Regions from separate parts of the Streptomyces sp. NPDC048417 genome, predicted to be linked through region 2. Evidence: riboswitches for the same ligand, from Rfam matches in the RefSeq annotation. Region 2 holds a riboswitch; each other region holds the start of a gene.
What was found. Region 2 has a riboswitch for S-adenosylmethionine ahead of AB0D59_RS12360 (putative leader peptide). Riboswitches for the same ligand answer to the same signal wherever they lie in the genome.
Positions count from the first base shown of each region.

Region 1: it holds a riboswitch for S-adenosylmethionine, as region 2 does, so the genes downstream of both, AB0D59_RS21845 (aminotransferase class V-fold PLP-dependent enzyme) here and AB0D59_RS12360 (putative leader peptide) in region 2, are expected to answer to the same signal.
Region 3: it holds a riboswitch for S-adenosylmethionine, as region 2 does, so the genes downstream of both, AB0D59_RS03880 (amino acid ABC transporter permease) here and AB0D59_RS12360 (putative leader peptide) in region 2, are expected to answer to the same signal.

Region 1 covers NZ_JBEZKI010000013.1:199,639-204,522, reverse strand. Annotated here, with positions in the region: gene AB0D59_RS21855 (cytochrome bc complex cytochrome b subunit) at 1-1,586, shown strand, start outside; gene trpD (anthranilate phosphoribosyltransferase) at 1,753-2,817, shown strand; SAM riboswitch class IV at 3,041-3,157, shown strand; gene AB0D59_RS21845 (aminotransferase class V-fold PLP-dependent enzyme) at 3,336-4,715, shown strand; gene AB0D59_RS21840 (hypothetical protein) at 4,856-4,884, shown strand, end outside.
Region 2 covers NZ_JBEZKI010000006.1:284,727-289,610, forward strand. Annotated here, with positions in the region: gene AB0D59_RS12345 (ABC transporter permease) at 1-904, opposite strand, end outside; gene AB0D59_RS12350 (ABC transporter permease) at 901-1,860, opposite strand; gene AB0D59_RS12355 (ABC transporter substrate-binding protein) at 1,864-3,483, opposite strand; gene AB0D59_RS12360 (putative leader peptide) at 3,720-3,893, opposite strand; SAM riboswitch class IV at 3,872-3,985, opposite strand; gene AB0D59_RS12365 (DUF427 domain-containing protein) at 4,444-4,884, shown strand, end outside.
Region 3 covers NZ_JBEZKI010000002.1:272,132-277,015, reverse strand. Annotated here, with positions in the region: gene AB0D59_RS03900 (hypothetical protein) at 1-432, opposite strand, end outside; gene AB0D59_RS03895 (hypothetical protein) at 575-832, opposite strand; gene AB0D59_RS03890 (putative leader peptide) at 993-1,124, shown strand; gene AB0D59_RS03885 (glutathione S-transferase C-terminal domain-containing protein) at 1,246-2,118, shown strand; SAM riboswitch class IV at 2,196-2,319, shown strand; gene AB0D59_RS03880 (amino acid ABC transporter permease) at 2,721-3,701, shown strand; gene AB0D59_RS03875 (amino acid ABC transporter ATP-binding protein) at 3,698-4,480, shown strand; gene AB0D59_RS03870 (ABC transporter substrate-binding protein) at 4,542-4,884, shown strand, end outside.

The sequences.
Region 1 (4,884 bases), on a different contig from region 2:
GCGAGCGCGTCGCCGACTGGGCCGACGGACGGCTCGGGATCTACTCCCTGGCCAAGTCCAACATGCGCAAGATCTTCCCCGACCACTGGTCGTTCATGTTGGGCGAAGTGTGCCTGTACAGCTTCATCATCATCATCCTGACGGGTGTGTACCTGACGCTGTTCTTCCACCCGTCGATGAACGAGGTGGTGTACCACGGCAGCTATGTCCCGCTCCAGGGACAGATGATGTCCGAGGCGTTCAGCTCGACCCTGCACATCTCCTTCGACGTGCGCGGTGGTCTGCTCATCCGGCAGATCCACCACTGGGCGGCGCTGATCTTCCTCGCCGGCATGTTCGTGCACATGATGCGCGTGTTCTTCACCGGCGCGTTCCGCAAGCCGCGTGAGATCAACTGGCTGTTCGGCTTCCTGCTGTTCGTCCTGGGCATGTTCACCGGCTTCACCGGTTACTCGCTCCCGGACGACCTGCTCTCCGGCACCGGTGTCCGCTTCACCGAGGGCGCCATCCTGTCGATGCCGATCGTCGGCACGTACATCTCGTACTTCCTCTTCGGCGGCGAGTTCCCCGGCCACGACTTCGTGGGGCGGTTCTACTCGATCCACATCCTGCTGCTGCCGGGCATCATGCTCGGCCTGGTGGTGGGCCACCTGATCCTGGTCTTCTACCACAAGCACACGCAGTTCGCGGGTCCCGGAAAGAGCGAGAAGAACGTCGTCGGCATGCCGCTGCTGCCGGTCTACATGGCCAAGGCCGGAGGCTTCTTCTTCCTGGTCTTCGGTGTCATCGCGGCCATCGCGGCGACCACCCAGATCAACCCGATCTGGGCCATGGGCCCCTACCGTCCGGACCAGGTGTCCACCGGCGCCCAGCCCGACTGGTACATGGGCTTCGCCGAGGGCCTGATCCGTTACATGCCCGGCTGGGAGATCAACTTCTGGGGCCACACCCTGGTCCTGGGCGTCTTCATCCCGCTGGTCCTGTTCGGTCTGGTGCTGGGCGCGATCGCGCTCTACCCGTTCATCGAGTCCTGGGTCACCGGGGACAAGAGCGAGCACCACATCCTGGACCGGCCGCGCAACGCCCCGACCCGTACCGGGTTCGGTGTCGCCTGGGTGACCGTGTACATGGTGGGCCTGGTCGGTGGTGGCAACGACCTCATCGCCACCCACTTCCATCTGTCGATCAACGACGTGACCTGGTTCGTCCGGATCTTCTTCTTCGCCGGACCGGTGATCGCGTTCCTCGTCACCAAGCGGATCTGCCTCGGCCTGCAGCGCCGGGACCGCGAGAAGGTGCTGCACGGCCGCGAGACCGGCATCATCAAGCGGCTGCCGCACGGTGAGTTCATCGAGGTGCACGAGCCGCTCAGCCAGGAGCAGCTGCACACCCTCACGGCCCACCACCAGTACGAGCCGGCCCAGGTCGGCGCGGCGGTGGACGAGAACGGTGTCGAGCGCAAGATCAAGGGGTCCGAGAAGCTCCGCGCCAAGCTGAGCGGCGCCTACTACGGCGAGGACAACCAGATCCCGAAGCCCACCGTCGAGGAGTACAAGGAGATCACGAGCGGCCACGGCCACCACTGATCGACCGCGTCGCCACAACACGGTCGAAGGGCCCCCGTCCGGATGGGCCCCCGGTCTGAGTTTGTTCGAGGACTAGGGGAGGACGGGGGCCCTTCGCCGCGCCCGGGGCTGGATAGGGTGGGCCTGACACTGTTTTCTTGCCGGTACGACGATCAGGAGCGGCCTTATGAGCGCTGTGACCCCCGCTGGAGGCGACACCGCGGCGGGCCGTTCCTGGCCCGAGGTACTGAACGCGCTGCTGTACGGCGAGGACCAGAGCGCGGACGCGACGGCCTGGGCGATGGACCAGATCATGCGCGGCCAGGCGACCGACGCCCAGATCGCCGGTTTCGTCGTCGCCCTGCGGGCCAAGGGCGAGACGGTCGACGAGATCAACGGCCTGGTCCGCACGATGTACGCGCACGCCAACGTCATCGAGGTACCGGGCCGCACGGTCGACATCGTCGGCACCGGCGGCGACGGCGCCAAGACGGTGAACATCTCCACGATGTCGGCGCTGGTGGTGGCCGGCACCGGGGCGAAGGTCGTCAAGCACGGCAACCGGGCGGCGTCCTCCGCGTCCGGTGCCTCGGACGTGCTGGAGAAGCTCGGCGTCAACCTCGACCTGACCCCGCGGCGGGTCGCCGAGGTCGCCGAGGAGGCCGGCATCACCTTCTGCTTCGCCGTCAAGTTCCACCCGGCGCTGCGCCATGCGGGCGCGGCCCGCGGCCAGCTGGGCATCCGCACGGTGTTCAACATCCTCGGCCCGCTGACCAACCCCGCGCAGGTGCGGGCCCAGGCGGTCGGCGTCGCGGATCCGCGCATGGCACCGGTCGTGGCGGGCGTCTTCGCCGAGCGCGGCAACTCCTCGCTGGTCTTCCGCGGCGACGACGGCCTCGACGAGCTGACGACCACCGCCACGTCCCACGTCTGGATCGTCCGCGACGGCAAGGTCACCGAGGAGACCTTCGACCCGAGGGACGTCGGCATCGAGCTGGTCCCGGTGGAGGCGCTGCGCGGCGGCGACCCGTCGTACAACGCGGAGGTCGCCCGCCGCCTCCTGGACGGCGAGACGGGCCCGGTCCGCGACGCGGTCCTGTTGAACTCGGCGGCGGCACTGGTGGCCCTGGACCCGGGCACCGGAACGCTGGCCGAGCAGATCCGCGCCGGCATGGACAAGGCAGCGGAGTCCATCGACTCGGGCGCGGCCAAGCGGGCGCTGGAGCGCTGGGCGGCGGCGACGAACAGGTAGGGGCCGCGGTCGGCGGGCCGAGGCGCGGTACGGCACCGCCGGACTACGCCGTCGTGGCTGACCGCCGTTGCGGCGGGGATGAGTTCCCCCTCTCCCCGCCGCGCCGGAGCGCAACCACAGACAGCCTTCCCGGCGTTGGCGAGCCGGCGTCGGTCCCTGGCGGTGTTCCGTCATCCGGACAGGAGTTGCGCGTCGGCGATCACTTCACTTACTTTTCTTGCCAGGTCATGAGTGACAGTCATGAGGCCCCGGCCGACTGTCCGGCAACCCTCCGTCCGTGGCGGGGTGCCCCGGGTGAAGACCAGGCCGTAGGCAGCGAGGTCTACGGCAAGCGCGGACCCCTCACGCTCTTTTGAATGAGCACAGCCCAGGGGTCCTGGTCGTCGAGGGAGCCTTCTGTGAGCAAGCGAATGCGATAGGGCGTCGAGCCCCGCCTCCGCGTACCCCTTTCACCTTTTCCCGTGCCGTCGACGCGTCGTCCGGCCGGCGATTTCGCTCGCCTCTCACAGGAGTTCGCCATGTCTGTCGCCACCGCTGCCACCGCCCAGTCCCTTTGTGCCCCGCTGCCCGTTCTGGGCGGGGATGTCACCGTCCCGCTCGTCACCGGCGGCGAGGTCACCTACGCGGCCCTCGACTACGCGGCCAGCGCCCCCGCCCTCCAGCGGGTCTGGGACGACGTGGCGGCGTACGCCCCCTACTACGGCAGCGTCCACCGCGGCGCCGGCTACCTCTCCCAGCTCTCCACGGACCTCTTCGAGAACGCCCGCCGGACCGTCGCCGAGTTCCTCGACTGCCGCCCCGACGACCAGCTGGTCTTCACCCGCTCCACCACCGACTCCCTCAACCTGCTCGCCGCCGCCGTCCCCGCCGACTGCCAGGTCTTCGTCTTCGAGACCGAGCATCACGCGAGCCTGCTCCCCTGGAAGGACGCCCGGGTCACCTACCTCGACGCGCCCCGCACCCCGCGGCAGGCCGTCGAGACCCTGGAGCGCGCCCTCGCCGACCGCACTGTGTCCAGTGAGGGAGGGCACGGCCCGGCCCTGGTCTGCGTCACCGGCGCGTCCAACGTCACCGGCGAGCTGTGGCCCGTACGGGAGCTGGCGGCCGCCGCGCACGCGCACGGCGCCCGGATCGTCCTGGACGCCGCCCAGCTGGCCCCGCACCACCCCGTGTCCGTCCGGGACCTGGACGTCGACTGGGTCGCCTTCTCCGGCCACAAGCTGTACGCCCCCTTCGGCTCCGGCGTGCTGGCCGGCCGCGCCGACTGGCTGCAGGCCGCCGAGCCCTACCTCGCGGGCGGCGGCGCCAGCCGCAAGGTCACCCGGCGGGAGGACGGGGGAGTGGCCGTGGAGTGGCACGAGAGCGCCGCGCGGCACGAGGCGGGCTCGCCCAACGTCATCGGCGCCTACTCCATCGCCTCCGCCTGCAAGGCACTCACCGAGGCCGGCTTCGACACGCTGGTCGCCCGCGAGCAGCACCTGATCGAGAAGGTGCGGGCGGGGCTCGCCGAGGTTCCCGAGGTCCGGGTCCTCTCCCTCTTCGGCGACGACGCCCCGCGCGTCGGAGTGATCAGCTTCGTGGTGGACGGCTGGAACAGCTCCCACTTCGCCGCCGCCCTCTCCGCCGAGTACGGCATCGGGGTCCGCGACGGCCTCTTCTGCGCCCACCCGCTGGTCAGGACCCTGCTGGGCTCCGACCCGCAGACCCAGGGCGAGTGCGGGGCGCCGGAGGCGGCACCCGGCGAGAAGTCCCTCAACGCCATCCGGGTGAGCTTCGGGGCGGGCACGCCGGACGAGCACGTGGAGCGCTTCGTCGACGCGGTGCGGGAACTGGTGACCGACGGGGCGAAGTGGTCGTACCGCACGGAGGACGGCCGCTGTGTCCCGGCGGTGAGCTGACCCACCCGCGGGGGTGTCGGTAGGACCACCCCCCGATCCGGTGTCCAGGCCCAGCGACGAGGAGCGTCGTGAACGCCAGGATTCATGTAGTCGGCAACGGGCCGACGAGGAATCCGACACCTGGAACCGGGGGCACACCCATGAACGAAACCGTCGCGAGGCGCCTGAC
Region 2 (4,884 bases):
CGCCGTCCAGCGCCCTGGCGATGCGGTTGGTGGCCAGCACGGTCGCGGCGATCGCCAGCCCGGGCAGCGCGGTCAGCCACCAGGCGTTGGCCAGGTAGTTGCGGCCGTCGGAGATCAACGTCCCCCACTCCGGGGCGGGCGGCGGCGCGCCGTAGCCGAGGAAGCTCAGCGCCGACACGGCCAGGATCGAGGAGCCGAAGTCCAGCGTGGCCAGGACGATCACCGGGCCCGCTGCGTTGGGCAGGACGTGCCGGCCGAGGACCGCGTACCAGCGGGTCCCGCAGGAGCGGGACGCCTCGACGAACACCGCCTGCCGCACCCGCAGCACCTCGGCCCGCGCCACCCGGGCGAAGGAGGCGACGCTGGCGATGCCGACCGCGACGGCCACCTTCACCGTCCCGTACCCGAGCGCGGTGACCAGGGCCAGCGACAGGAACAGCGCGGGGATGGAGAGGAGCACGTCGACGAAGCGCATCAGCACGTCGTCCACCCAGCGGCCCACGAACCCGGCGACCACGCCGAGCAGACCGCCGACCACGAACGCGACCAGGACCGCGATCAGCGTGGCCTTGAGGGAGAGCTGGGCGCCGTGCACCACGCGGGAGAAGACGTCGCGGCCCAGTTCGTCCGTGCCGAACCAGTGACTGCCGCTCGGGCCGCGGAAGTTCTGGGACGGCACCCCCGTCAGCGGGTCCTGCGAGGTGAACAGACCCGGCCAGAAGGCGGCCAGCACCACCAGCACGAGGACGACGGCGGACAGCAGCAGACCGGGGCGGCGCAGCAGGAAGCGGAGCACCCGGCGGATGTCGGCGGGCCGTCCGGGTTGTGCGGGAGGTCCCGTCTCGACCGGCCGGGCGAGGCCGAGGGCGGCCTCGGCCTGGTCGTCGACAAGGCTCTGACTCATGCGAAGCTCGCCTTCCTGTCCGAGGCCACCACGATCCGCGGGTCCAGCAGCGGATAGACGAGGTCGACGAGCAGGTTCGTCGCCACGAAGATCAGCGCCCCGAACACCACCACTCCCTGGACCAGCGGGATGTCCTGGGTAGTGACCGCCGCCGCGGTCACCCGGCCCAGACCGTCGCGGGAGAACACCGTCTCTACCACCACCGAACCGGCGATCAACTGCCCGACCAGCAGGCCCACGACCGTCAGCGCCGGCAGCGAGGCGTTGCGCAGCGCGTGCCGCAGATGCACCCGCCACCGGCCGGCGCCCTTGGCCCGCGCGGTCTCCACATAGGCCTGGTCCAGTGCGGTCAGCAGGCTCTTGGCCAGCACCTGCGCGACCTGCGCGCCGGTCGGGATCGCCAGCGTGAGCGCAGGCAGCACCAATCCCTTCAGCCCGTCGTTGCCGAACGCCGGGAACCAGTGCAGCCGGAACGAGAACGCCTCCACGAGCAGCAGACCCACCCAGAACGTCGGAACCGACACCCCCAGCGGGGGCAGCGACAGCAGCAGCTGCCGCAGCCACCGCTGCGAGGTGTACGTCGCCACCACCGCGAGGCCGCCGCCGAGCACCATCGCCAGCAGCAGCGCGGCACCGGTCAGCTGGAGCGTCTGCGGCAGCGCGTCGGCCAGCGTGGTGGTCACGGGGCGGCCGGTGGAGACCGCGTCGCCGAAGTCCCCGCGCACCGCCCGGCCCAGATACTCCGCGTACTGCACCAGCACGGGCTTGTCGAAGCCGTACTCGTGCCGCAACTCGGCGAGTTGGGCCGGATCGACCTGCCCCGAGTCCATCCCGGCCCCGGCCATCGCGGAGACCGGGTCACCCGGCAGGAAGTCGAGCACCAGGAACGACACCGTGTAGGCCGCCCACAGCACCCCGACCGCCTGCGCCAGCCGTTTGATCACATAGCGGCGCATCCGCTAGCCGATCCAGGTGTCGTGCAGCTGGACGCGGCTGCCGGAGTCGAATGTGAGGTCGTGCACCTTGTTCGAGACGCCGAGCTGGGTCTGGAGCTCCACCACCGGCACGTCGTACGCGTTCTGCACGAGCAGCCGCTGCGCCTGAGCGACCAGCTGCCTGCGCTTCGCGGTGTCCGTGGTCGCGGCCTGCGAGGACAGTGCCGTGTCCAGCGAACTGGCGGGCAGGTGGTAGAAGTTGGCCAGCTGGGTGGAGAAGGAGCTGCGCAGGATGTCCGGGTCGGCGCGGGTCGTGTTCCCCCACACCACGTCGAAGTCACCCGACTGGAGCGTGGTGGCGAACTGGGTGACCGGGAGCTGCTTGAGCACCACGTCGATCCCGACGGCCTTGAGCTGCTGCTGGACCAGCTCCAGCGCGGGCTGGTTGGTGGCCGCGTTGGGGAACCAGCTGATGGTCAGGCTCAGCTTCTTACCGCCCTTGGTGCGGACTCCGTCGCCGCCGGACTTCCAACCGGCCTCGTCCAGCAGGGACTTGGCCTTGGCCGCGTCGAAGGCGAGGTCAGTGGAGAGGTCGGTGTAGTCGGGCGTGGTGTGCGCCAGGATGCTGGTCGCCGGCTGGGTGCCGGTCGGGAAGACGGTGTCCGCGATCTGCTTGCGGTCGACGGCGGCCAGGATCGCCTGGCGCACCTTCGCGTCCTTCAGCAGGGGCCGCGAGTTGTTGAGTCCCAGACCGAACACCACGCCGGGGTTGGCCCGGCTCCGGAGGGCGACCTGGCCGCCCTTGAGCGCCGCCTCGTTGGCCTTGCCGACGCTGCTGATCACGTCCACCTGCCCGGACTGGAGACTGCCGGCCCGCACCCCCGCCTCGGGCACGACCTTGAACACCAGCTTGTCCAGGTAGGCCTCGCCCTTCTTCGACCACAGCGAGGAACCCCAGCCGTACCCGGTTCGCCTGGCCAGGGTGACCGACTGGTTCTGCACGTACTGCTTCAGCACGAACGGCCCGGAGCCGACCACGCCGTCACTGCACTTCTGCTGCGGGGACTTCCGCACGCTCGCCGACGACTCGATGCCCAGCGAGTGGGTCGAAGTCGCCTGCAGGAACTGGGCGTTGGGCTGCTTGAAGGCCACCTTGACGGTGAGCGGGTCGATCACGCTGGTGCTCTTGACACCGCTCAGATAGCCCTCGGCGAGGGTGCCCAGGGCGCCGAGGTCCGGCACCGCGTCGAAGTTGTCCTTGACCACCTGCGCGGTCAGCTTGGACCCGTCGCTGAAGGTGACCCCCGACCGCAGATGGAAGGTGAACGTCGTCGCGTCGGTGCTGATGTCCCAGCTCTTGGCGAGCCACGGCACGATCTTGCCGGTCTTCGGGTCCTGGTCGGTCAGGGAGTCCACGATCTGGCGCACCGAGTAGATGGTGTCGTTGCTGCCGACCTGCTGCGGATCCACGCAGCCGGCGTCGGAGCCCACCGCGAAGGTCAGGGTGCCGCCGGACTTCGCCTGGCCGCTTCCGCCGCCGGAGCCGTCGTCGCCCGAACCGCACGCGGTCAGCAGGACGCTGGTGGTCAGGAGCGCGGCCAGGGGCGCCCATCGGGAGGGTCTGAAATCCGGGAGTGCAGTCACGGAGGGCTTTCTCCTACTCGTGGCACCCGGCACGGGGTGCCGGGCTGCGGGGCGCGAGGCACGGCCGTGCAGGGGCGTGCGGCCCCCGCCGGATCGGCGCCGGCCGGGGGAAGCGCTGTGCAGACGGAAGGCGAACGGAGGGCACGTGGACGACACCGGGGACCGGTGGCGAGGGGAAGGGCGGCGCGAAGGGGCCGTGGCCGGTGACGGAGGTCAGCCGGCGGCAGGCGGACCGGTCAGAGCCGACAGAGGCAGCTGGTCGAGCGCTTCAGATCGATGTGACGCCGACGCGAGAGCCGGGAGTACGCCGTGGCGTCGGCGGGGGAGGCAGCCGGGTCATCGCTGTGTCGCATGCCGGTCCCTCCTCGTCTCCGGCCCCGGTCACGGGGGCACGCGCTTGCGGGAGTCATCGGTGATCCCGCCGGGCTTTCACCTGGAGCACCCCACCGCGCGGGAGGGTTGCCGGTCAGCGAGCCAGGGCTTGACGCTGACACTCAATGCCGTTGGCGATCGTACGGATCGGTTTTGGCGTACGTCAATGCCGCACCCGGACTGGCGGTTTGAGAAGACGCGACCGTCTCACGTGCCGGGACGCATGGTGGACGCACCTTGTGCCGTGTGCTTTGATCCGGCCATGGAGACCGCAGGTCAGGCACGCGCCGTGCCGCTCGACCCGTTCTGGGCGGGCCGCCGCGCCGACCAGTTCGCCCAGACCTGTCGCTGACCACTCGCTCTTTTCAGTTCAGCTCCTTCTCCTCGAAGTGGATCCGGCAACGGGCGCGGGAGACTCGTGCCGCCTTCGAACCCGTCTCGGTGTGGGAGCGTGCCAGTGGAGTACCCACGGGTCTTCGGCCGCCCCGAGCAGCCAGCGGCCTGGCCGGAGAACCGTCCCTACGTCGCCGAACTCAGCGCGTGAGCAAGCCGAAGTCACCGCTTGAGCAAGCCGAAGGAGAGCCGGTCATGTCCCCATTCCCCACCGCGCAGACCGTGCGGACCACCCCCGAGGGGCTCCTGTGGGAGCCGAGCGAACGCTGGGTGCGCGGCCGTAAGAGTGACGTCACGGTCGTCGACAGCCGCCACCCCGTCCTCGTCTGGGAGCCCGGTGTTCCCGTACCGCTGTACGCGTTCCCGCGCGCGGAGGTGCGCGAGGAACTCCTCCGCCCCGCCAAGAACCCGCCGACCGGTACGCACACGGGCTCGCAGATCTTCTACGACGTCGAGGTCGACGGCGAACTGCTGGAGAACGCCGCCTGGACCTTCCCGGCCGCCGACCTGGCCGATCACATCGCCTTCGAGTGGTTCCGGCGTGTCGGGCGGGGCCTGGACCACTGGTACGAGGAGGAGGAAGAGATCTTCATCCACCCCCGTGACCCGCACAAGCGGGTGGACGCCATCCCCAGC
Region 3 (4,884 bases), on a different contig from region 2:
GCCGACCTGGTACAGCATCCGGGCGTCCTCCGAGGTGAACCCGCGCAGCCCGGAGGCGCCCAAGGCGCGGCCGAGGAGGCTGTCGGAGTAGAGGCCGTCCAGGAGGTGCTGGCAGTCGGCGGCGTCGGACTTGGCCGTGAGGAAGTCGGCCACGTCGACCTTGCCGACCAGCATCGAGTTGCGCCAGGTCGCCGCGTCTTTGGCCAGCTGCCAGTTGTCCTCGATGTCGGCCGGTGTGATCAGCGCGGCCTGCGCGCCCGCCCGGGTGAGGGCGGGGGTCGCAGACGGGGACGCGGGGGAGTGCTCGCCGGCCGGTGAGACGGGCACCGCCTCGAGGCCGCCGCTCTGGTCCGTACAGGCCGCCGTGGCGAGCAGAATCCCCGCCGCCAGGGCCGAGGCGAGAACACGCACGGGTCGGGACGGACGGATCATCGCGACTGCCTCCTCGGGAACGCGGTACGTCACTCCGCGGGGGCAGCGGTGCTGCGTCACTCCGCGGACGACGGCGGTACGTCCCTCCACGCCACCATCCGGCACGGCCGCCGACCACCCGCACGTGTCGTTCGGGTGAGCGTCATGATCCGGGGGCCGTGATCCGCACCTTCCGGCTGCCGCAGCGCGGGCACACCGCGTCGGTGAGCGGCGACCGCACGGCCCGGCCGGCCTCGTCCACGTACTCCTGGGTGCTCTGCAGGTCCGGGTCGGCGATCGGGTCGGTGAAGAACACGGCCTGGAAGGTCGCCTCCCAGGCCGTGCCGCACCGCCCGCAGCCGAACGCGAAGGTCTCGGGCACGGCACCGGGCACCGGCCCGGGACCCGGGGGCTCGCTCATCGCATCCGGCTCCTGTCACTCGGCCTGCCTCTCCAGCGGACAACCGCTCCCGCCCGGCGGCAAGCCGGGGCCGGGTGTCCCAGGCGTGGACGCCCCCTTGACGGCACGCGGAGGCCGATCGACACTCCAGGTGGGAATCCTAGTGAAAAGGTAGGGAAAGATGGGTCGGCTGCGCACGGTCACCGGCAGGCAGCGCCGAGAGAGCCGTACGCCCTGCCCCGTCCCGCTGCTCACCTCCCGCCTGCACATCGACCTGCTGCGCGTGTGCAGCGCCATCAGCCGCACCGGCTGAGCCCCCGCTCCCGGCCGTACCGGCCGAGCGCCCGCCGTCGGCCGCACCCGCCGAACGCCCACCCACCGACGAACGCTTCCGCCGCGCGTACGTCCGCGCGTCCGCACCCCCGGGGAGACGCATGTCCATCACTCCGTTCGCCGCCCTCCCGTCCGTCCGGGCCACCCCCGCCTTCCGCGGGCGCATCGGCCGGGACGCGCGCAGCGGCCACTACGCCGTGCCGCGCCGCTACCGGCTCCACCTCGCCACCGCCTGTCCCGACGGCCTCCGCATCGCCGTCGGCCACAGCCTGCTGGCCCTCGACGACTGTTGTCCGGTCACCTATCTGCCCGCCGTCCCGGACTGTCCGGACGGCAGCCACACGGCGCTGCGCCCGCTGTACGAGGCGAGCGCCCACCACTACTCGGGACCGGCCCTCGCACCCGTGCTCAGCGACGACTGGTCCGGCCGTATCGTCAGCACCCACAGCCGGGACATCCTGCGCGACCTGGACCGCCACTTCGGCGACGGCGTCACCAGGCTGTACCCGTGCGGTGCCGAGGCCGAGATCGAGGCCGTCGAGCGGCTGTGCTCCGAGGGCATCGAGCAGGCGGCGCAGCACGCCGGCCGAGCGGGCGGCGACCCGGCGGCGCTTGAGGTGCTGCTCGCCGCCCTGGACGAGCTGGAGCGTCGGCTGACCGGCGCGGAGTTCCTGGTCGGCGGGCAACTCACGGCAGCGGACGTCGAGTTGTGGGTGACCCTGGTGCAACTCGACACCGTGCACCGCAACCACCTGGACGCCTCCGCCGTGCACGCCGTCGCCGGCCACCCGGTGCTGTGGGCCTACGCCCGCCGGCTGGCCGCCCGCCCGGCCTTCGGCGCCCACCTCGACCTCGACGGCATCGCCCGCCGTCACCACGGCCGTTGCCAGGGTCTGGAAGCCGCCGGCGCGGCCGTCCAGATCCTGGACTGGGCGGGCCATGCGGCGGACACCCCCGGCGTTCCGCGCAGGTGAGAGCGGCCCGAACCGTTCCGCCAGTCGGACAGGCGTTGACATTCGTTCGGGCAACTGCGTTACTTGCGAACCAGAACGGTCAAGAGCGTCAGCGTCAAGCCCTGGCTTGCTGACCGGCAACCCTCGCATCGCGGTGGGGTGCCCCAGGTGACGACCGGACCGATGACGTTTCGGCAAGCGACGATTCGGTAAGCGCGAGGCCCCCCGGGGCCGGCTCGACAGTGACAGGTGACGGACATGTACGCAGCTTCCAGGACGGCCCAGCGCCGCACCTCGGGCTGCGTACGCCCGTATCCGAGCCCTCTCGTCGCCGACCGCGCCGTCGACCTGCTCCGTGTCAACAGCGCCCTGTGTAGCGCGTGTACCGCACCGGGCTGTGCCCGCTGTCGGGTCTGACCAGGCCTTTCCGCCTCGCCCGCAGCACGGCTCCCACAGCCTCGCGCCCCAGCGTCTCTGACGAAGCACCGGCCGCCCCGGTGCGCAGCCGCCCGCCCCATCCCGTGTCCCGCGCGCCTCCGCGCATCCGTGCCGTGCCCGAACGCGGCCCGGTGCCGCGGCCCCGGCCGTGTGATCCGGGGTGTCCGACTCCGCCGGAGCCCACCATGAGTGAACCCCCAGGCGCCCTGTCCGTAGCCGAGGCGCCACCACGCACTGACGTACCGTCAAAGCCGTTGGGTGCCCAGCGAGTTCAGCCGCTGCGCCGACCCGGGCGGTGGATCGCCACCGCCGTCGTCCTGGTGGTCGTCGCGCAGTTCGCGCACGGACTGGCCACCAACCCCTTCTATCAGTGGGACCGGTTCCGCTACTGGTTCCTGCGGCCCACCATCCTCGACGGCCTCGTCATCACCCTCGAAGTCGCCGCGCTCAGCGCCGTGCTGGGCCTCCTCGGTGGCGTCGTGCTGGCCGTCGCCCGGCTCTCCGGCAGCCCCGTGCTGCGGGCGGTGAGCTGGACCTACACCTGGCTGTTCCGCTCGATCCCGCTGATCGTTCTGCTGATCTTCCTCTACAACTTCTCGGCCCTGTACCAGACGTTGAGCCTGGGCGTGCCCTTCGGCCCGTCCTTCGTCAGCTTCGACGAGTCCAAGCTCGCCACCGACATGGTGGTCGCCGTGGTCGGCCTCAGCCTCAACGAGGCGGCCTACGCGGCCGAGGTGGTGCGCGGCGGCATCCTCTCCGTCGACCAGGGCCAGCACGAGGCGGCCGACGCGCTCGGTCTGCCCAAGAGCTACCAGTTCACCCGGATCGTCTTCCCGCAGGCCCTGCGCTCCATCGTGCCGAACTACGTCAACCAGCTCATCGGGCTGATCAAGGGCACGTCCCTGGTGTTCTACGTCTCGCTGCTCGACCTCTTCGGCTCGGTGCAGTCCATGGGCAGCACCTATCCCGGCGACATCGTGCCGCTGCTGCTCGTGGCCACCGTCTGGTACCTGATCCTGACCAGCGCCGTCTCCGTCGTCCAGTTCTACGTCGAGCGGTACTTCGCCCGCGGCGCCACCCGCACGCTGCCGCCGACCCCCCTCCAGAAACTCCGCACCGGCCTCGGCGACCTGCGGGAACGGATACGCCGGGAGGCCGCCGCATGACCACCGCACCGGACATCGCGCCCGCCGCCCTGGAGATCCACGACGTCCACAAGTCGTACGGAGCCCACCGCGTCCTCGACGGCGTCGACCTGACCGTCCGCCCCGGCGAGGTCACCGTCATCCTCGGCCCGTCCGGCTCCGGCAAGTCCACGCTGCTGAGGGTGATCAACCACCTGGAGAAGCCCGAGACCGGCTATGTCAGCGTCGGCGGCGAACTGGTCGGCGTGAAGCGCCACGGCGACCGGCTCAAGGAGCTGAGCGAACGCGCCATCCTGGCCCAGCGCAGCCGGATCGGCTTCGTCTTCCAGAACTTCAACCTGTTCCCGCACCTGACGGTCCTCGACAACGTCGCGGCCGCGCCCGTCGCCACCGGGAAGCTGACCAGGCCCGAGGCCCAGCAGCTGGCCAAGGAACTCCTCGAACGGGTCGGCCTCGGCGAGCGCGTGGGCGCCTACCCACGGCAGCTGTCGGGCGGGCAGCAGCAGCGCGTCGCCATCGCCCGCGCCCTCGCGCTGCGCCCCGGGATCATCCTCTTCGACGAACCGACCTCCGCGCTCGACCCCGAACTGGTCGGCGAGGTCCTCGCCGTCATCAAGGACCTGGCCTCCAGCGGCAGCACCCTGGTGATCGTCACCCACGAGATCGGCTTCGCCCGTGAGGTCGCCGACCGGATCGTCTTCATCGACGGCGGAAAGATCGTCGAACAGGGCCCGCCCGCCGAGGTCCTCGACAGTCCGCGGCACGAACGGACCCGGGACTTCCTCCGCAAGGTCCTCTGAACCACCCCCCTGCACGTGAATCACGCCCCTTTCACTTGTCACTGGAACACGAAGGACAGCCATGCCCACGCTCCTCTCCCGACGCAGCCTGATCCGCGGCCTCACCACGGCGACCGCCGTCGCGACCCTCGCCACCGGGCTCGCCGCCTGCGGGGGCGACAGCGACGCCGCGACCACGACCGACAGAGCCAAGAGCGGCGAGGTCGTCATCGGACAGGTCTCCAACGGCGCCGCCCAGCAGACCACCGTCAAGGTCTCCGAGGTCAAGTCCATCAGCGCCGAACTGCCCGCCGCCGTCCGCAAGAGCGGCAAGCTCGTCATCGGCGAGGGCGCCCTGCCCGCCGGATTCCCGCCGCTCGCCTACGTGGGCGGCGACCAGAAGACCCTCACCGGTTCCGAACCCG